Regions from separate parts of the Exiguobacterium sp. s5 genome, predicted to be linked through region 4. Evidence: predicted binding sites of a transcription regulator. Region 4 holds the regulator's gene; each other region holds the start of a gene.
What was found. The regulator Rex, encoded in region 4, represses fermentation and respiration genes when NADH is low (regulators of the CRP and FNR family bind a similar motif). The targets are predictions, from matches to a motif close to TTGTGAAATATTTCACAA.
Positions count from the first base shown of each region.

Region 1 (5,415 bases), on a different contig from region 4:
GTATAAGCGCGCACTCCGTGACTTCTATCAATTGACCGGCCCGACGCCGCTGTTGCCACGAAAAGCGCTCGGCAACTGGTGGAGCCGCTATTGGCGCTACGACGAGACGGAATATAAAGAACTCATGCGTCGGTTTAAGACAGAGGACATCCCGTTCTCGGTCAGCGTCATCGACATGGATTGGCACGTCACCGACGTCCCGGAAGAATACGGGAGCGGATGGACGGGTTATTCATGGAATAAGAACTTGTTCCCGGACCCGAAAGGATTCTTGACGTGGCTCAAGCAAGAAGGGTTGCTCGTCACGTTGAACTTGCATCCGGCGGATGGCGTGCGTGCGTTCGAAGACCAATATGTGGCGATGGCCGAGGCGATGGGCATCGATCCGTCCCAAGGCGACCGCATCCCGTTCGACTTTTCCGATAAACGCTTCATTCAAGCCTATTTCGAGCAGATGCATCATCCGCATGAAGACGACGGCGTCGATTTCTGGTGGATCGACTGGCAACAAGGCTCGACGTCGAAAATGGAAGGGCTCGACCCGCTCTGGATGCTGAACCACTATCATGCGGCCGACATCGCCCGGGATGGCGATCGACCAATCATCTTCTCCCGTTATTCGGGCCCGGGCAGTCACCGCTATCCGGTCGGTTTCTCGGGAGACACGTTGATTTCGTGGGCGTCGCTTGCGTTCCAGCCGTACTTTACGGCGACCGCTTCCAATATCGGCTATGGTTGGTGGAGTCACGATATCGGTGGCCATTACCGAGGCTCAAAAGACGATGAGCTCGCCGCACGTTGGGTCGCGTTCGGTGTGTTCAGTCCGATCATGCGCCTGCACTCGACGTTCAGTACGTTCAACGGGAAAGAGCCGTGGCGCTTCGGTCTCGAGGCGGAGCGGTCGATGAAGACGTTCTTGCGTCTGCGCCATCAATTGATCCCGTACATCTATACGATGAACTGGCGGAACCACGCGGGTGCCTTGCCGCTCATCTTACCAATGTATTATGAACATCCGGACGAGGACGCGGCGTATGAAGTACCGAACGAATACTACTTCGGCAGTGAACTCATCATCTCTCCGATCGTCGAGCCGATGAATAAACAGCTCCACGTCGCAGCGACGAACGTCTGGTTACCAAAAGGTGACTGGTTCGATTTCTTTACCGGTCATCGCTATGCGGGAGAGAAGTCGGTTCGGGTGTTCCGGGGACTTGACGAACAAGCAGTGTTCGCGAAAGCAGGGGCAATCATCCCGATGGCACGGCATTACTCGGGCCGTAACGATACGGATAACCCGGGCGAATTGGAAGTTCTTGTCTTCCCGGGCGCGTCGAATACGTTCACGCTCTATGAAGACAACGGGTCGGACCGTGACTATGAGACGGGTGCTTACGCTGAGACGACGTTCACGCTTGATTGGGAGGAACGGAAGCTCCACATTCACGTTACAGGTGACCGGACCGTCTTGCCGTCTGACCGTAACGTCACGTTACTCCTCCGAGGCGTGACCGGTTCTGGTGAATACAATCGAGAGACCCAGACACTGCGCCTCGAACTCGGTCCGATTGATGAAGAGATGACGGTGTCTCTCCCGGTCGAACTGACGGCGAACGATCACCGGCTCGATCGTTTGTATCGTTTCTTGGACCGCGCCGAGATTTCTTATGATTTAAAAGACAAGTTGTATCGATCGGCGGCAGCGAAGACGCGGCTCGAGGCATGGCTGTTCGATTTGCACGCGCTTGAACTCGACCGTGACCTGCAAGATGCGATCATGGAGTTGATGCTCGATTGAATAACGTGCTGTGACGAAGAGGGTGAAAGCCCCTCTTTTTTTTTGTCAGAAAATCGTTGGATTTTGTAAGCGTTTTCAAATTGAATCCAACTATACTAAAAGGAGAGGCAAGATAGATTGGAGGGTTCAACATGAAACCGAAATGGACCGTAGACGACTTGCGGCAACTCGATGTATTCACCAAATGTACCGCCCGTGAGCTCGAGGCACTGTTGCCCCATGTCTATTGTCGAACGTACCGGAAAGGACAGCTCTTATTCATGGAAGGCGATCCTCGGGAGCGCGTCTACTTTTTAATCAGCGGTTACGTGAAGCTCGAGCGCAACAACGAGACGGCGACCCATCAATATACGGACTACTTGAAACCGAAGCAACTGTTCCCGTATCGTGGCTTGATGACGGAACCGTATTATCAACATTCGGCGGAGGCGTTGACCGATATCGAGGTCATCTATATGCCGACGGACCGATTCGAACAACTCGTCTCTCGGAACGCGTCGATGTTACTCCATATCGTCGGACAGATGAATCGGATTCTCGACTTGCACGAACGACGGGTGCAGGATATCATCACTCCGAGTGCGACCGAACGCGTGCTCAACACGATCCATTACTTGATTGAAGACCTCGGGGAACCGGAAGCAGAGGGGGTTCGCGTCCGGTGTCCGTTCACGACGATTGAAATCTCACGCTTATCCGGTACGTCACGGGAGACCGTGTCGAACATCTTATCGCGCTTACGAAAAGAAGAGGTGCTTCACTTCGATGCGCGTGAATTGATGATTGGCCATCCCGAATACTTTGAACAGACGACGGTATGACGCCACGTGATATACGCGGCGTCTTTTGCATGTCTGGCTAAGCGAAGCGTTCGCCATGGTCGTGTGCATCAGTTATAATTAGTGAGAATCCTCACAAAGAAAAGTTTTGGATAGTATAGAAAGGATGAACGCAGTGAAACGACTGCAAGCTCTCGCTTTAGCTGAAAAACGCCATATCGTCGGACTCGTCATCGCCGCGGTGATGATCGGATTGTCGATTTTGGCGCAGGCGTATTTAATCGTCGATATCGTCGACCAGGTCTTTTTAAAAAATGCATCGTTTGAAAGCATCATCCCGGCGCTCGGCTGGCTCATTCTCGCCCTCGTCACGCGTGCTTTGTTCGGCTACATGTCAGGACGAATCGGAGCTAGTCTAGCGGAGAAAGCGAAACGGACACTCCGGTTGCAGTTGCTTGACCGTTATACATCGAATCCGATCGAGACATCTTTGTCCGGCCAGTCCGGAAAGAAAGTCAGCGTCTTCATGGACGCGGTCGATGAAGTCGACGCCTACTTCAGCCAATATTGGCCGCAAGTCATTCAAACGTCGATCATTCCGCTGCTCATTCTCGTCGTCGTCTTCAGCCAACATTGGATCTCGGGCATCATCATGATGGTGACGGCGCCGTTCATCCCAATCTTTTTCATTATCATCGGGATTGCGACGCAGAAAAAATCCGAACAACAGATGGAGAAGATGAACCAGTTCTCCGGAAAGTTCTTGGACGTGTTGCAAGGATTGACGACGTTGAAACTCTACGGTCGGACCGAGCGTGAGGCGCAAGCGATTGAAAAGAGCAGTCTCGACTTCCGCGACGCGACGATGGTCGTCTTGAAGACGGCGTTCTTATCGGGTCTCATGCTCGAGTTCATCTCGATGCTCAGCACAGGGGTCGTGGCGCTCGAAGTGGCGCTGCAAATGGTCGTCTGGCAGAACTTGACGTTCTTCTCCGGCTTTTTGATTCTCGTCTTGGCTCCGGAATACTATTTGGCCATTAAAGACCTCGGCGGTGCGTTCCATACCGGACGCGGCAGCATGGGGGCGGCCGATCGTATTTTCGAGGCGCTCGACGCACCGGATGAACGTCTGCAGTGGGGCGACCGGACGTTGACGAGCCGGACACCCGACCTCGAGCTCGACGAAGCATCATTCGCCTATGAAGGGGGGCGTTTCACGCTCCAGCCTTTAAGCGGCATGATTCCTGCCGGTGCCCACGTGGCGCTCGTCGGGGCGAGCGGGTCCGGGAAGACAACCGTCTTGAACGTGTTATCGGGGCTCGTCAAACCTGACAGCGGACGTGTCCTCGTGGACGGTGAACCGCTCGAGACGTACACCGATACGTCATGGTATGACACGATTGGCTATATCTCACAAAACCCGTATTTGTTCGCCGGCACCGTCGCCGATAATATCGCCCTCGGTGAGGCGGCGGACGAAGCGAGCATCCTCGAGGCGGCGACGGCAGCCGGACTGAACGATGTCATCGCTCAGTTGCCGAACGGTCTTCATACCGAACTCGGTGAAGGGGGTTACGGCTTATCCGGAGGTGAACGGCAGCGGCTCGCCTTGGCCCGGGCCTTCTTGAAACGTCCCGGCATCATCTTGTTCGATGAACCGACGACCGGACTTGATTTAGTGACCGAACAAATCGTTCGGCGCTCAATCGATGAGTTGTCACGTGAGTCAACGCTCGTCACGGTCGCGCATCGTCTGCATACGATCAAACAAGCCGATGCGATTTGGTTCATGGACGAAGGGCGTCTCGTCGCCCAAGGCACACATGACGAACTGCTCAGCGTTCCGCAATACGCTGACTTATTCACGCTACAGAAAGGGGTGAGAGGATGAATTCCCTTTGGACGATCACGAAATGGATGATGCGAGAGAAAAAGGATATCATCCTCTCGATCTTCTTTGGTTATGTCGCTGGCATCGCAGCCGTCGCTTTGTTCGCGGCGAGCGGATACCTCGTCTCACGGGCTGGGCTCGTGCCGCCGCTGTATGCGCTCATGGTGCCTGTCGTTTTGATTAAACTGTTCGGTGTGATTCGGGCGAGTGCTCGCTATCAGGAGCGTCTCGCCTCGCACCGGGCGACGTTCACGATTTTGAGCGAACTCCGGGTCCGATTTTATCGTCAACTCGAGCCGCTCGTCCCGAGCATCTTTGCCAAATATCGGAGTGGGGACTTGCTCGCTCGCGTCGTTGGTGACGTCGAGAGCTTGCAGAACTATTTTTTACGGGTGTTCTACCCGCCGATTATCTTGGTACTCGTCTTCTTGAGCACGATTTTCTTCGTCACATACTTCTCGGTCTGGGTCAGCGTTTGGATCTTGTTCGGCGTCTTCGTGACCGGTTTTTTGATCCCGGCCTTCTTCGCCCGTGTCCGTGCCAAGCATGACCGGGAACTCCGTACCTTGCGAGGAGACCTGTCGAGTGGGATGACGGAGATGATGTACGGCTATCGCGACCTGTTGTTGCACCATCGGCTTGGTCAAACGCGCAACGAACTGCTTGAACAGAGCGACCGCTACGCCGATGCCCAAAAACGAGATGTGACGAACCAGTTCTTCAACTCCTCGCTCGTCGTGGCGGCGTCCTTACTCGTCTCATGGGGTGTTTTGGCCATCGGGGCCTATCTTGTCGTCGACGGGGAATTAAATGGCCTCTTCTTGGCCATGCTCATCATGATGTCGCTCACCGCGTTTGAGAACGCGACACCGATGGCAGTCTTCCCAGGTCACTATGCCGACAGCAAGCAAGCGGCCGATCGACTGCTCGAAGTGGTCGAGCCGAGC
Region 1 covers NZ_JACSLK010000001.1:115,644-121,058, forward strand. Annotated here, with positions in the region: gene KNP60_RS00715 (glycoside hydrolase family 31 protein) at 1-1,798, shown strand, start outside; gene KNP60_RS00720 (Crp/Fnr family transcriptional regulator) at 1,930-2,619, shown strand; gene cydD (thiol reductant ABC exporter subunit CydD) at 2,744-4,468, shown strand; gene cydC (thiol reductant ABC exporter subunit CydC) at 4,465-5,415, shown strand, end outside.
Region 1: the regulator Rex is predicted to act here: its motif matches at 2,699-2,716, upstream of cydD (thiol reductant ABC exporter subunit CydD).

Region 2 (5,415 bases), on a different contig from region 4:
ATCGATATGTAGCATCACTTCCTTCGGTGAGGTCCCGCGCAGTTGATCAACAAGCGTCGTCTTCCCAGCTCCGCTCAATCCATCGATGGCGACGATGAACGGCCGGCCTTGCGGATGCTTGGCGTGTTCTCGACGAATGGTTTCCCGTAAAGTGTCCATCCCCTCATCCCCTTCCTACAAAAAAAGTCAGCCCTAAACTACAGGGCTGACTTCAGTTTACCAGAGCACCCAGCCTTTCGCTCCCGGTGGCGCACTCTCAATCAAGTGCCAAATCGGGACCGTATAAGCGAACGCAATCAAGACGAACGTGACGGTGATCCATAGTTTCCAGTTTTCAAAGAAACGAGGCGTCTCCATCGCTGCCTCTTCCGTCTCAGCGAGCGGGAATTCTTCCTCCCCTTTCGGCGCGAGGAACGACAAGTTGAACATTGAGTAAACGAAGATGAGGACCGAGATCAAGAGGATCGTCCCGCCAATCGCCATGGCGATGTGGTATGGAATCCATTCGCGCGTAAGCGCATCCGAGAAGTACGTTGCCGGTCCGGTCCGACGCGGGTTACCTTGGAGTCCTGAGATGTGCATTGCGTAAGACATGATTGACATCCCAAACGCCCACGTTCCCGTTTGAATCAATCCGAGTCGGTTCATCTTTTTCGTGAGTGTACGACCGCGCAATACCGGTACGAGCCAATATGCCGTTCCGAAGAACGTCAAGGCGACGGCCGTCCCGACTGTGATATGGAAGTGACCTGTGACCCAAAGTGTGTTGTGGACCATCGCGTTCAATTGGTGCGATGCGTTGATGATCCCGCCGGCTCCGGCTGGAATGAAGAACAACATGCCGACGAACGGCGCGAGGAAACGGACATCCCCATATGGCATTTTCTTGACCCAACCGAATAACCCACGGGCACCGAGTGCGCGACCACGCAGCTCGAACGTCGCAAACAGCGAGAACGCCGTCATAAACGACGGGATGACGACGAGGAACGTCAAGATGACTTGAACGAACTTCCAGAACGGCTCAATCCCCGGCTCTGTCAACTGGTGGTGGAAACCGACCGGGAACGAGAACAAGAGGAACAATAGGAACGCCATCCGGGCGAGCGCATCCGAGAAGATTTTCCCGCCGATGACTTTCGGCACGACCGTATACCAGACGATATAGGCCGGCATGAGCCAGAAATAGACGAGGGGGTGACCGAAGTACCAGAACAACGTCCGTGATAACTCAATCCCGACCGTGTCTTTCCATCCGAGCGAGAGCGGTAGCAGCTGGAACAGAATCGTTCCGGCCACACCGAGCGTCGCGATGACCCACAATAGCATCGTCATGACACTCATATACGCCGGAAGCGGCGGGTGAATACCTGGGTTCTCCCGTTTGTAGTCCGCATACATCCGGAACATGGCGAACGCAGACAACCATGTGCCGACGACAAACAAGACGAGGCCGATATAGAAGATCGGGTCGGCCATGAGCGGCGCGTAAAACGTATACAACACGGTCGCTTTATTGGCGAGCACCATGATTGTGACGAGCACGGCACCGGCGATGATCATCCAAAATCCGAGCCATGCGACCCGAGTCGGGAACGACTCAAAACGTCCGAACGACTTAGCGAGGAGCGCGTAAAGAAGACCGATGATGAACATTGTCGTGAAGACGAGACCGAGCATGATGCCGTGTGCGGTCAAGAGTTGATAATAACCGAATACTTCCGGGATGACGCCCGTTCGGATGAGCGTCTGCATGAGTCCTGCCAAACCGCCGATTAAGACGGCGAGGACCGAAATGACGACATGGGCATAGGCGAGGCGCGCTTCTTTAACACCGATACTTGGTACCGGTACGCCGCGTTCCATTTCCCACTGTTTTAATTTTGAGGCTACGTCATTCATTTAGTCCACCACCTTAATTTTTGTCGACATCATGTGATGTCCGGTTCCACAGTATTCGTTACATAGAATCAAGAATTCGCCTGCTTCTTCGAACGTATACGTGAGCGAGTTGATGTGGCCTGGCACGACCATCATATTGACCGGTGTCCCTGTCAATTGGAACCCGTGGACGACGTCCGGTGACGTGACGAGAAACGTGACTTTCGCCCCTTTTGGGATTTCCACATTGCCCGGTGTGAATGTGAACGCTTGGGCGACCATGACGAGCTCATACTCGTTGTCACCGATTTTATGAAGCCCTGGTTTGTCGAACGGTGCAGTTTGATGCACTTTTGCCGGGTCGATCAAATCGGCGTCCGAAGCCGGCTGATTCCCTGCCGCAAACGCAGAGATACCGAGCACTGTCAAAAAGACGCCTAATAGAATAATGCCGAATACTAACCAATACTTCTCAAGTTTATGAATATGCATCGTGCTTCCCTCCTCTTGCTCGTTATCGTGTCACAAATAAGTAAAAGACCGACGACCACATGGCAATGATGACGCCAGCGACAATCATGACCGATGTGAACGTGCCTTTTAAGTTCGGTTCTTGTCCATCGTTTTTCTCCACGTGAAGGACCCCTTTCCCTTTGATTTCCACTTTCATTGTATGAAAAGGGGCACTGATTAATATGTGACATTTGTCACTTCAAAAGTGACAATCACATCAAATTTGCGTAGTTTCCACACATAAAGTTCACATTTGAAAAAAAGGCATACAAAAAAGGCGATTGCTCCGACATCAGTCGGTCCAATCACCTGTTCATGTTCTCATGTTGTGACGCCGCACGTTTTTCAACGCTTATGAACGGCAAGTCAAAGCCGACAAATACCGGCGGGACAGCCTTCGCAGTAACATAGCTCTTTTAGGAAATCGATGTCATGCAACACCATCGATGTCGGAGTCGTCGTTAACACGCCTTCTTTCCGCCACTGGTTCATCATTCGATTGACCGTTTCGCGAGGTGCACCGATCAATTGTCCGAGTTCGCCGTCAGACGGATGTCTCGGAACTGTGACCCCCTCTGTCTCCTCTACGCCGTGCATTGCCGCCATGCGAAGCAACGTCGAGGCGAGCGCCCCTGGCTTCCCATACAGCAACAAGTCACGCAACTTCATCTCGGACTGTTTACGCATCATCGAAGTCCAACGCAACACCTCCGTAGCCAGCTGCGCGTCTTGACGCACGAGCTCGTCCATCTCTTGTTTTGAAATCCAGCCGATGACACTGTCCTCGGTCGTCTCGATACTGTAGGAGCTCGGGAATACATCGTCGATGTCGAACTCTCCAAAGAAGTCGTCAGCGCCGTATATGAACATGATGAGCGAACTCCCTTTTTTCGTCAGTTTCGTGAATTTGACGGTACCGCTCTTCAAATAAAAGAACTTACTGCATTTTTCTCCTTCCCAACAAACGATACTCGCTTTTGAATATTCTTGAAACGTCATCATCTCGAATAAGAGCTGTTTCGTCTCTTCTGAGAAGACGAAGCTGTTCGGTTGGGTCGTCCCACATTTCATAGTCATGTTGTCTGCTCCCTCCACTGGTCTCATGCCTAATCTGGCCTCGTGCGTGATATATGGTTTTATTATACAGGAGGGCAATGGGCATTTTCATAAAAGTATGTGACATTTCAAACAATCTTCTTATTTTTTCGTTCACAAAAAAAAGACTGCAGGCTCTCTGCAGTCTAATCCAATCATCGGTAGACGAATCGAATCAACTTCTCGGCTCCTTTGAAGTTCGGATAACGAACCGGTAAATCAAATTTCGTCGTATTGCGTAAAATCGATTTGGCATGGCTGAACGTCTCAAAGCTGTAGCGACCATGATACGAGCCCATTCCGCTCTCACCGACGCCACCGAACGGCAGGTTCGGGTTCGTCAAATGCATAAGGACATCATTGACACAACCTCCGCCAAACGTGAGATGCTTCATCACCTTCTGCTCCACCTCTTTCGTCTCAGTGAACAAATAGAGCGCGAGCGGGTGTGGGCGCGCTGCGACGAAATCAATCACTTCGTCGAGTTGACGATACGTGAGTACCGGTAGAATCGGCCCAAAAATCTCATCCTTCATAACGTTTGCGTCTTCTTCGATGTCCGTCAATACAGTCGGAGCGATCTTCAATTGATCTCGGTCGGTCTGACCTCCGAAAAATACGTCGCCTTCCGTCAAATATCCGATCAAGCGGTCGAAATGTGTCTCATTGACGATTCGTGTGAACCGCTTCGTCCCGACGCCATTCCCGAACATCGTGAACGCTTCACGTTTAATGGCTTCGAGGAATACCTCTCGTTTCGATTCATGGACGAGGACATAGTCTGGAGCGACGCACGTTTGCCCGGCGTTCATCCATTTGCCCCAAGCGATCCGTTTCGCCGCAATCTCGATATTGGCATCGTCATGGACGATGGCCGGCGATTTCCCGCCGAGCTCAAGCGTGACCGGCGTCAAATGTTTTGCCGCCGCCTCCATGACAATTTTTCCGACCGGTGTCGACCCAGTGAAGAAGATATGGTCCCACTTCTTTGCGAGCAGTTCCGTCGCCACGTCTTTATCTCCTTCGACGCTGACGACGTAGCGGTCAGTGAACGCCCGTTCGAGCACTTTTGTGATTATTTGGGCGACGTTCGGTGTCAATTCCGAAGGCTTCACGACGGCCGTGTTCCCTGCGGCAATCGCTCCGATGAGCGGTGCCATCGCCAATTGAAACGGGTAGTTCCATGGAGCGATAATCAGTACCGTGCCATAAGGTTCATACATGACCTCACTTTTCGTCCCGAGATGAATCGAAGCACCGCGGACTCGCTTCGGGCGCATCCAACGTTTCAACTCACGAGTCGTCCGTGTAATCTCATCGTAGACGAAACCAATCTCCGTCGTGAACGCGTCGAGTTCCGATTTGTTCAAATCCTGCTCCAACGCTTGGAGAATTTCGGCCTCATGATGTTTAATCGATTCTTTTAAAAACGTCAGCATACTGAGACGGAATGCGAGCGATTTGGTCGCTTGGGTCCGATAGAAGCGACGTTGTTTACGGATGAGCTCTTCGATGGTCAACTGTTCGATTGGTGCGAGCATAAATCTGCCTCCCTTAGATGATAGCGCTAGCTTCATCTTATCATTTTCTCTTGGCCATCGACCATTTTGAACCTTCGCTCCGCACACTCTCGGTCTGCCTTATCTCACGGGCACGTTTCGCTTTTTCGCTTGTTGCATCATGACGAGAACCAACCCGGCGGCGAGTAAGATGCCTCCGGTCACCGTGAATTTTTGCGTCAACGTGATGGAAAGCCAGCCTAAAAAAGCCGAGCCCGTTACCGTCCCAAGCGAGAAGAAGGCATAAAAATATCCGTAGGATTTGCCACGGTTGGCATGGTTGGTGGCTTTGATCAACATCGTGTTGATGGCTGGGAATAAGATCGCGAAACCGACACCGTACAAGGCGAGCACCCCGTATAAGAGA
Region 2 covers NZ_JACSLK010000006.1:80,844-86,258, forward strand. Annotated here, with positions in the region: gene KNP60_RS12455 (kinase) at 1-159, opposite strand, end outside; gene KNP60_RS12460 (b(o/a)3-type cytochrome-c oxidase subunit 1) at 217-1,902, opposite strand; gene KNP60_RS12465 (cytochrome c oxidase subunit II) at 1,903-2,373, opposite strand; gene KNP60_RS12470 (cytochrome c oxidase subunit 2A) at 2,396-2,515, opposite strand; gene KNP60_RS12475 (Crp/Fnr family transcriptional regulator) at 2,761-3,471, opposite strand; gene KNP60_RS12480 (aldehyde dehydrogenase) at 3,645-5,030, opposite strand; gene KNP60_RS12485 (MFS transporter) at 5,130-5,415, opposite strand, start outside.
Region 2: the regulator Rex is predicted to act here: its motif matches at 2,577-2,594, upstream of KNP60_RS12470 (cytochrome c oxidase subunit 2A).

Region 3 (5,415 bases), on a different contig from region 4:
AGCGAGTCCATCCGTATAGTCGTTTGCCATGACCGAAACGTAAGCTTCGATGGCGTGTGTCAACACGTCCATACCTGTATCAGCCGTGATTGAAGCTGGGACCGTCATGACGAACTCAGGGTCGACGATGGCGACGTCCGGTGTGATCGCATAGTCAGCGATCGGGTATTTGACGTTGCGTTTCTTATCTGTGATGACCGTGAACGGTGTCACTTCAGAACCCGTACCTGATGTTGTCGGGATGGCGACGAACATCGACTTGTTGCCGAGTGTCGGGAACTTGTACGTCCGCTTGCGGATATCCATGAATTTTTGGCGAAGGTTCGAGAACTTCTCTTCTGGGCGTTCGTAGAAGAGCCACATGCCTTTCGCGGCATCCATCGGCGATCCACCGCCGAGTGCGATAATCATGTCTGGTTGGAAGTGACGCATTGCTTCGGCACCACGCATGACCGTCTCGACCGATGGGTCTGGCTCGACTTGGTCGAAGATGCGATACTCGACACCAGCCGGCAAGTTTTTGACGACTTTATCGGCAAATCCGAGTTTGACCATCATTTCATCTGTAACGATCATCGCCCGTTTTTTTGATGTGAGCGATTGAAGGTATTGGATCGAGTTTTTCTCAAAGTAAATCTTTTCAGGGACTTTAAACCATTGCATATTCACGCGACGTCTCGCCACCTTTTTCACGTTGAGTAGATGTTTCGCCGTCACGTTCTCAGAGACGGAGTTTTTACCGTACGACCCACAACCGAGTGTGAGTGATGGTGTCATTTCGTTATAGAGGTCACCGATCCCGCCGTGTGCCGTTGGTGAGTTGACGATGATGCGGCAAGCTTTCATCCGGAGTCCGAATGCGAGGATGGCGTCGTCGTCTGTCGAGTGGATGGCTGCCGTATGACCGAGACCACCGATTTCAAGCATCTTCTCAGCGATGGCGAAACCTTCTTCACGCGATTGGACTTTGTAGGCTCCGAGTACTGGGCTAAGTTTCTCGTGTGAGAGCAATTCTGTCGCGCCGACCGTCTCGAGTTCGGCAATCAAGATTTTCGTGTCGGCCGGAACACTAAGTCCAGCTTTCTCGGCGATCCAGGCTGCAGGCTTCCCGACGATTTCAGGGTTGACCGCACAAGAGTCTGTTTTAATGACGAGTGTCTCGAGTTTTGCTTTCTCTTCTGGTGAGCAGAAGTAGCAACCGAGCGCCGTCATTTCGGCTTTCACTTCTTCGTAAACTTCTTGGTCGACGATGATCGCTTGTTCAGATGCACAGATCATCCCGTTATCGAACGTTTTCGACAAGATGACGTCCGAGATGGCACGTTTTACTTTTGCTGTCTTGTCGATGTAGGCTGGAACGTTACCAGGACCGACACCGAGGGCCGGTTTACCAGTTGAATAGGCTGATTTGACCATCGCCGCACCGCCTGTTGCGAGGACCATGGCGACTCCTGGGTGGTTCATAAGCGCTTTCGTCGCGTCGAGTGACGGTTTTTCAACCCATTGAATCAAATGTTCCGGTGCGCCGGCTTCGATGGCTGCGTCACGAAGGATGCGGGCCGCTTCACTTGAACACTGTTGTGCCGACGGGTGGAAGCCGAAGATGATCGGGTTACGTGTTTTGATGGCGATGATTGCTTTGAACATCGTCGTTGATGTCGGGTTCGTGACCGGTGTGACCCCGGCGACGACACCGACTGGTTCCGCGATGTACGTGATGCCGTTTTGCTCATCGTCTTCGATGACGCCGACCGTCTTCTCACCACGGAGTGAGTTATAAATATATTCTGTCGCAAAGATGTTTTTGATCATCTTATCTTCAAACACACCGCGACCAGTTTCTTCATATGCATGTTTCGCGAGTGCGACGTGTTGTTCGAGACCGGCTAGCGCCATCGCCTGAACGATCGCATCGATTTTCTCTTGATCAAACGTCATCAACGTGTCGAGCGCTGTATGTGCTCGTGTGACGAGCGTGTCGACCATCTGTTCTGCTGATGTTTCCACTACTGCTTTCTCTTTAACTGCCATGTTGGGTTCCTCCTCATGAATGAGAGCTTATACTGCTGACTTGATGGAGAGCACGGGGCGATCAGTGGTTTGATAAGAGTTTGTGCTTTCCTTCACATTCATAGAATACAACGTTTCCGACAATTTGTGCGTGACAACAATGTGAACTCTTTCACAATATTTTTTTGAAGAATGAGGATAGGTCTTGCTTTTTGATAGGACGCTCAGTAAAATCGTATGCGTTTTCATGAAAAGATGAAGTCTTACAAATGTAAACGCTTACATATATTGTGACGCTCGTTTGTCTGATGTGCTGTGCAATTTGTCACGCAACAAGGATTGGTCGTCCACCCCGCCCTCGGTCGTGTATAATGAAGAAAGAACCTAATTAGGAAGTGACATGACTATGCCGAGACAAGATGCAGCCGATCAGTTCGTAAAACTGATTCCATTAATCCGCAGGAAGTTGTTACGCCGTTCCGACCTCCCGCAAATCCCTAACTTGAACTTTTCCCACTTTCATCTCCTCATGTTGATTGAGGATGAAGGCGCCGTGACGAACGGACACATCAGCGAGACGCTATCGATCGCCCCGCCGAACGTGACGCCGCTCATCACGAAGCTCGTCGATGAGGGCTACATCACCCGCGTGCCGGACGAGCGTGACCGCCGTGTCATCTGGAACCAGTTGACCGACAAAGGTGAGCTCGTTCTTCGCGAGCGGCGCGACTCGTTTCGACGCTTGTTCGAGGACCGCCTCGCTTTTTTAGACGAAGAAGAGACGGATCGATTGATCGACAGCCTGAAGACGTTGACGGAGATCGTCGAGAAAATGGATAAGAGCGAGGGATGATTTTTACTCGTCAACATCCACGTCTTCTTATATAATCGAGGATGAATCAATCGAACAATGGAAAGAGAGATGACATGTAATGGGTCGTAAATGGAACAACATTAAAGAGAAAAAGGCGTCAAAAGACGCCAATACGAGTCGCATTTATGCGAAGTTCGGCCGTGAAATCTACGTAGCCGCCCGCCAAGGGGAACCAGATCCAGAATCAAACCAAGCGCTCAAATTCGTCGTTGAACGGGCGAAGACGTACAACGTCCCACGCGCCATCATCGACCGCGCCATCGACAAGGCGAAAGGCGGCGACGAAGAGAACTTCGATGAACTCCGCTATGAAGGGTTCGGACCGAACGGCTCGATGCTCATCGTCGACACGCTCACGAACAACGTCAACCGGACGGCGTCTGAAGTCCGCGCCGCTTTCGGCAAAAACGGCGGCAACATGGGTGTCAGCGGATCGGTCGCTTACATGTTCGACGCGACGGCCGTCATCGGTGTCAGCGGCATGAGTGCCGACGACGTGCTCGAACTCATGATGGAGCACGATCTTGACGTTCGCGATGTCATCGAAGAAGATGAGACGATTATCGTTTATGCGGAACCAGAAGCGTTCCATGCCGTCCAGACTGCTTTCAAAGCTGCAGGCATCGAGACGTTTGAAGTCGCCGAGTTGACGATGTTGCCACAAAACGAGATCGCCCTCGACGACGAGTCGAAAGAACAATTCGAAAAACTGCTCGACGTCCTCGAAGATCTCGAAGACGTGCGCCAGGTGTACCATAACGTTGAATGATCATGAACGAGCGATAACTTTTCGGAGTTATCGCTTTTTTTGAACAATCGATTTGACAACCCGAAAAACGTATGTTAAATTTCAAAAGTCTTTATCATATTAAAGTGATAACAAGAGAAAGAGTTTTGAAAGAAAGGTGTTGGAATTGATGAATGCTGTTTTATTAGCTGTTATCGTATTATTCGCTCTCGCGATCAGTCGAGTTCACATCGTCTTATCGCTTATCCTCGCCGCCGTCGTCGGTGGTCTCGTCGGAGGTCTCGGTTTCAACGACACGTTGACCGCCTTCAGCGACGGTCTTGGCGGAGGGGCTACCATCGCCCTCAGTTACGCGCTACTCGGCGCGTTCGCCGTCGGTTTGTCAAAAACAGGGCTCCCAGACGTCCTGGCTGAAAAGTTGATTAGCATGTCAGGCCGCGACGTCACCGGTAAGAGCGTGGCGCGCGTCAAGGCGTTGTTGCTATCATTCCTCTTATTACTAGCAATCAGTTCGCAGAACGCTTTACCAATTCACATCGCGTTCATCCCGATTGTCATCCCGCCGCTCCTCGTGCTCTTTAACGAGTTGAAGCTCGACCGCCGGCTCGTGGCGACGATTCTCACGTTCGGTCTCGTCACGCCGTATATGTTACTTCCGGTCGGATTCGGCGGCATTTACTTGAATGAGATTTTGCTGCCGAACGTGGAAACGAATGGCATGGCCGTCGGTGATGTCAATATCGTCAGCATCATGGCCATCCCAGCCCTCGGGATGCTCGTCGGTCTCGTCACCGCCTTCTTCCACTACCGGAAGCCGCGGACGTACGATACGATCCAACTCGGGCCTACTGATTACGAGATTCGGACGTTGAGCCCGCTCAAAATCTGGCTCACAGCTGCCGTCGTCCTCGTCGTGCTCGTCGTTCAACTTCAGACCGAATCGATGATCGCATCGGCCGTCTCAGGACTCATCCTGTTGACGCTGCTTCGCCTCATCCCTTGGTCAGAGGCAGACGACATCTTCACGAGCGGCATGCGCATGATGGCCTTCATCGGCTTCGTCATGATCGCAGCGAGCGGTTTCGCCGCCGTCATCCGCGCGACCGGTGCCATCGACCCGCTCGTCAGTGGCGCTAGCGGTATCATGGGCGACTCACAATTTGTCGCCGCACTCGTCATGCTCCTCGTCGGACTCGTGATCACGCTCGGTATCGGTTCGAGTTTCTCGACGATTCCAATCATCGCGGCCATCTTCGTCCCGCTTTGCATCCAGTACGGATTCTCGGTCGAGGCGACAATCGCCATCATCGGGACGGCCGGTGCACTCGGTGACGCTGGTAGCCCGGCGAGTGACTCGACGCTCGGACCGACGAGCGGGTTGAACGCCGACGGTCAACACGACCACTTGCGTGAGACGGTGTGGCCGACGTTCCTCCACTACAATATTCCGCTCATCGTCTTCGGCTTGATCGCCGCCATGGTGTTGTAATCACTTCCGATGGCGCCGAGCGTAAATCGTGCCGAGCAAGACGAGCACGAGTAAAAACCAAACCCCGGTGTACATGAGGATTTCGATAATCATTTCTGACTCCTCCTAAATGTCCATGTAAAAAGGAGCGACGAATTCGTCGCTCCTTTTTATGATGAAGTTTTTAGCTGTTGTTGACAAGTGTTCAAGTATCCGTCGACGGTATCCGCGACCTCGCGACCTTCTCGGATTGCCCAAACAATCAAACTTTGTCCCCGTCTCGCATCCCCTGCAACAAACACACCCTCGACGTTC
Region 3 covers NZ_JACSLK010000007.1:99,130-104,544, forward strand. Annotated here, with positions in the region: gene adhE (bifunctional acetaldehyde-CoA/alcohol dehydrogenase) at 1-2,031, opposite strand, end outside; gene KNP60_RS13750 (MarR family winged helix-turn-helix transcriptional regulator) at 2,417-2,863, shown strand; gene KNP60_RS13755 (YebC/PmpR family DNA-binding transcriptional regulator) at 2,943-3,653, shown strand; gene KNP60_RS13760 (Na+/H+ antiporter family protein) at 3,802-5,121, shown strand; gene KNP60_RS13765 (glutamate synthase subunit beta) at 5,271-5,415, opposite strand, start outside.
Region 3: the regulator Rex is predicted to act here: its motif matches at 2,171-2,188, upstream of adhE (bifunctional acetaldehyde-CoA/alcohol dehydrogenase).

Region 4 (5,415 bases):
GGCACGATGTAGGCGAGACCAGTCAGGAAGGCGTGCATCCACTCGATTCGCATCGCACGGAATCGCATCATGAATGGAGCTCCTCCCATTCTGCATACAGCGCCGTGATCGATTCTTTCGTCGCATCGGACTCGGTCGACAGTTCCTGTGCCCGAGCGAAGTCGTTGAAGACGTCCGGTTCACACAACAGCTGCTCGATTTCCTCGAGCCGGGCCTCGTGTTGCTCAATCGTGAGCTCGATCTCCTCGATCCGTTGTTTCATCCGGCGCTCCTCGCGTTGCTGTTCCTTGTCGGCGCGCTGTTTCTTGACGATGACTTGTTTCGTCTCTTCACGAGCGAGTCGGGCCAGTTCTTCGAGTTCTTCTTTCTTCTCGACGTAGTACGAGTAATCACCGAGGTATTCGTCGATGCCGTTCGGCGTGATCTCCAAGACGCGCGTCGCGAGCCGGTCGATGAAGTAACGGTCGTGGGAGACGAACAAGATCGTGCCCGGGTAGTCGACGAGGGCGTTCTCGAGAATCATCTTCGAGTCGAGGTCCAAGTGGTTCGTCGGCTCATCCAAGATGAGCAAGTTCGGCTGCTCGAGCTTCAGTTTCGCGAGCGTCAAGCGGGCCCGCTCTCCACCCGACAGTTCATGGACACGTTTCATGACGTCGTCACCGCTGAACAGGAACTGACCGAGCAGGCTGCGCACTTCTTGTTCGCGCATGAGCGGCCAGTCGTTCCAAATCTCGTCGATGACGCGGTTGGCATCCGACAAGTTCTGTTGTTCCTGGTCGTAGTAACCGATCTCGACGCCGGTACCGTAGCGGATGTCACCGGTGAGCGCCGGCTGTTGTTTCGTCAACACTTTCAAGAGCGTCGATTTGCCGACTCCGTTCGGACCGACGAGGGCGACCGATTCGCCACGCTGCAGCTGGAAGCGGAGATGCTGGGCGATCGGCTCCTCATAACCGATGGCGAGGTCGCTGCCGCTCAACACGTCGTTCCCGCTTTGGCGTTTGATTGCGAACGAGAGGACGGCACTACGCTCGTCACCATCCGGCACGTCCATCCGGTCGATTTTCTCGAGACGTTTGCGGACGCTCTGGGCCCGCTTCGTCGTCGTCGCCCGGGCGATGTTGCGCTGGATGAAGTCCTGCATCTTGGCGATCTCTTCTTGTTGCGACTCGAACTGCTTCTTCTCTTGCTCATAAATCGCGGCCTTCTGCTCGAGATACTTCGTATAGTTGCCGACGAAACGACGGCTCCGGTGGCGAGACAGCTCATAGACGACCGAGACGACGCGGTCGAGGAAGTAGCGGTCGTGGGAGACGATCAAGACGGCGCCTTTATAACCGCTCAAATACTTCTCGAGCCAGCCGAGCGTCTCGATGTCCAAATGGTTCGTCGGCTCATCCAAGATGAGCAGGTCTGGACTTTGAAGGAGCATCTTCGCGAGGGCGAGGCGGGTCCGTTGTCCACCGGAGAGCGTATCGATGCGGCGCTCGAAGTCGTCCGGATAGAAGCGCATTCCGTGAAGGACGGAGCGGATCGTCGCCTCGTATTGATAGCCGCCGCGGTCTTTGAACGTATGCTGTTCTTCATCGTAAGACGACAGCAGGCGCTCATAGGCGGCCGGGTCGTTCAAGATGCGCTCAGATCCCATGTCTTGTTCCATGCGGCGGAGCGTTTTTTCCTGTTCAATTAAATCGGTGAAGACGGTGAGCATCTCGTTCCAAATCGTCTCGTTCGATTCAAGTCCTGAATCTTGGGCGAGATAGCCGATCGTCACATCTTTTGGCTTCATGATATCGCCTGAGTCATAGTTGTATTCCCCGGCGATGACTTTGAGCAGTGTCGACTTGCCGGCGCCGTTCCGGCCGACGAGGGCGACGCGTTCGCCTTCTTGGATTTCGAGTTTGACGTTCTCTAAAATCGGCTCGACGCCGAATGATTTCGATAAGTTATTGACTTGCAGTAGGATCAAGTGAAAAAACCCCTTTCTCTCTATTTAGTATACTGTATTTTTTAGTCTTTTCAGGTATATTCGTTGAGTGGTTATGTGAATTCGTTTACAATCAAGGTGTATGAAATTAGATTCGTTTGAAACGCGTCGTAAAAAGGAGGCTCTTTCCGTTGAGTCAAAACGAACCAAAGATTCCGCAAGCGACAGCCAAACGGTTGCCACTATACTATCGGTTTATCCAAAGCCTGCATTCATCAGGAAAACAGCGTGTCTCTTCTGCTGAACTGAGTGAGGCGGTCAAGGTCGATTCGGCCACGATCCGTCGCGATTTCTCGTACTTCGGTGCGCTCGGTAAAAAGGGATATGGCTATAACGTACAGTATCTGTTAGACTTTTTCCGTAAGACACTGAATCAGGACGAGATTACGAACGTCGCCTTGGTCGGGGTTGGTCATCTCGGGACAGCTTTCGTCAACTATAACTTCCTTAAAAACAATAACACACATATCGTCGTCGGGTTCGACGCAGACGAGACAAAAGTCGGCACGACGATGTCCGGTGTCCCGATTCATCACGTCGATGAGATGGAACAGATTATGAAGCAAAACAAGATTGACGTCGCGATTTTGACGGTGCCGTCTGCCTATGCACAGCCTGTCGCGGATGACTTGGTCCGCTTCGGCATCAAAGGCATCTTGAACTTTACACCGGCCAGGCTTACTGTGCCGGATACGGTCCGCGTCCATCATATCGACTTGTCGATCGAACTCCAGTCGCTCATTTACTTTATGCAACACTATCCATCTGCTGAGGGGGTCCATCAATAATGGAATTACTATTATCGTCACTCGTCGTCGGTATTCCAGGCGGAGCAAGTCTGTTTGTCATCGCGATTATCGCGCTCATCATCTTCGGGCCGAAGAAATTGCCTGAGTTCGGCCGTGCCGCCGGACAGACGCTCCGTGAGTTCAAAAACGCCACGAGTGGCATGATGAACGAGCATGACGAGAAAGACAAGAAAGAAATTGAGAAGAAAGAGCAGTAAGCGATGAGCCATCAACCTGATCAAGAACGGGCACTGTCCGACCACTTGACAGAGCTGCGGAGACGACTGATGCTGTCGGCATTTGTCGTCTTTGCCTTCTTTTTGATTGCTTTGCCGAGTGTCAAATATGTGCTCGCCTATCTCCAGGCCGACCTCGTCGAACGAGGCCTTGAATTGAACGCCTTTGGGGTCGCGGACCCGCTCATGATTTACTTGAATTTGGCGCTCGTCATCGGGCTCGTCGCGGCTGGTCCGTTTCTACTGTATCAACTGTGGGCGTTTGTCGCACCTGGTCTGCATCCGAACGAGCGGAAAGCGACGCTCGCCTATATTCCGATCATCTTTATCTTGTTCCTCGTCGGTTTGGCGTTTGCCTACTATTGGTTGTTCCCGCTCGTCCTCGATATCTCGACGGACCTCGGGCAAGACCTTGGTCTGACGCAAATCATCGGGGCGTCGAACTACTTCACGTTCTTGTTGCAACTGACCATCCCATTCGGACTGTTATTCCAGTTGCCGGTCGTGACGATGTTCTTGACGCGCATCGGTGTCGTGACGCCGTACTTCCTGTCATCGATCCGGAAGTACGCCTACTTCGCCTTGTTCGTCGTCGCGGCCTTCATCACGCCGCCGGATTTGACGTCGCACCTCATGGTGTCACTGCCGCTCTTCTTCTTGTATGAGATCAGTTTATCGATTTCACGCATCACGTACCGGGGTGTGCTCCGACGTGAGAAAGAGGCGATGGTGAAAGAACAGATGGATTTGATGAAACAAATGAATGAGAAGTGAACACCATGTCATGCGACGTGGTGTTTTTTTGATTTTAGGGCTATTCAATTTTGAAAAAACAACTTAAAATTAGGAGGGTTAAATCAAAAAAATGGATTATTTTTGAAAGTTATGCATTCATAAACAGAAATGAGGAGAGTAATGAAGAAGTGGTTATGGAGCATGCTCGTGGTGCTCGTCATGATGGTAGCACCGGGAGTAGAAGTCCGAGCAGAAGACTATGCCAAACCGGAAATCATTCCGGCAGGAGAAGTCGTAGGAGATAGTGGGTATGTGTGGCGTTCGGGAGATCCGGAGACGCTTGTTCACATTCAGACCGGTGAGGAATATACGTTACCGATTCGCGTGTCTGCTGCTTATAATATGTATGCCATCGGAGACGGCCGATTTATGTTAAAAGGATGGCCGGAGTGGGTGATGTGGGATATACGTACGAATGAAGCGACGACATTCCCAATCGAAGCAGGAAGTGAGAATCGACTCGTCTCAACGAATGTAACAACAGGAATGATGTTATGGGCTGATGACGAAAAGTATATCATCACATCGATGTCAGGTGATATTCTCGGATCGCTCACGAAAGGCAGCGATCAGGTATACAGTCTGCTCGATGATGGGAACGTCCTCGCGTTCGCCGACGGTCAAGTGACGAAGCGGACGGTTACAGGAGAGGTGCTTGAGACAATCAGTTCCTATTCAGGACAGGTGAGGTGGGCCCGTCACATGAAAGAAGCGAATCAATGGTTCGTGATCAAAAGTGATGACTCGGAGCACATGTTTATTTTCGATTTGGCGACGAAACGATGGATTGAGAAAGATGCAGCAAACGTAAGTAATCTTACGTGGAAAGATGGCACCTACTACTTCATGACGCGAGAAATGTATACGACATTCTATGTCAGTTATAACGTCAGCACGAATGAGTGGAAAGAGGCACCGATTGATGATGCTGACATTCGACAACACGGTCCTTGGTACGTCTTTGGTATGAAGAAGACGGAAGTGTACACGCCGGAGTCTTTATGGAAAGCACCATGGCAACTGAATGTCAATGTGCCGAAAACGACGAATCGCTATGAGGTAGGTCGTCCATATGACGTCAACGGAACGGCCACGCTCGTTGATGGTACGGCCTTACCGATTCCAGCGACTGAGCTGACGGCACGTTTAGCCTATCAAGACGACCCGTTCGTTTGGGAGCAAGGGAAACTGACGTTACAGACGAATGAGTCGTATGACATGATTTTTAAGTGGAACGATTTTGAGCGCCGGTTAGACTTATGGGCATCGAACTATGTGCCACTCACACTCGACCCGCCAACCGGTGTCTTAGGCCCGATCAGCGGGAAGACGGCACCGAACACGCCGGTGTTTGTCAGTGTGACGAAAAACTTGTATCAATCGAACTCATCGGATTCATTGTTGAACTATCAATCGGCGACGGTCCAATCGGATGAGTCGGGGCGCTATACGTGGCAACCGGCGCGGTGGTTCACACCTGGATCGCGTGTGACTGTGAAAATCGGTAGTGGGTCAGGTGTTTACGCCGATCCGATTGAACTTCAGACGGTCAAAGAAAGTGACGATACTTCATCAAATGGTATCTCGGTTCTGACGAAAACGGTCACTT
Region 4 covers NZ_JACSLK010000008.1:8,044-13,458, forward strand. Annotated here, with positions in the region: gene KNP60_RS14115 (hypothetical protein) at 1-71, opposite strand, end outside; gene KNP60_RS14120 (ABC-F family ATP-binding cassette domain-containing protein) at 68-1,969, opposite strand; gene KNP60_RS14125 (redox-sensing transcriptional repressor Rex) at 2,119-2,775, shown strand; gene KNP60_RS14130 (twin-arginine translocase TatA/TatE family subunit) at 2,775-2,993, shown strand; gene tatC (twin-arginine translocase subunit TatC) at 2,997-3,785, shown strand; gene KNP60_RS14140 (hypothetical protein) at 3,927-5,415, shown strand, end outside.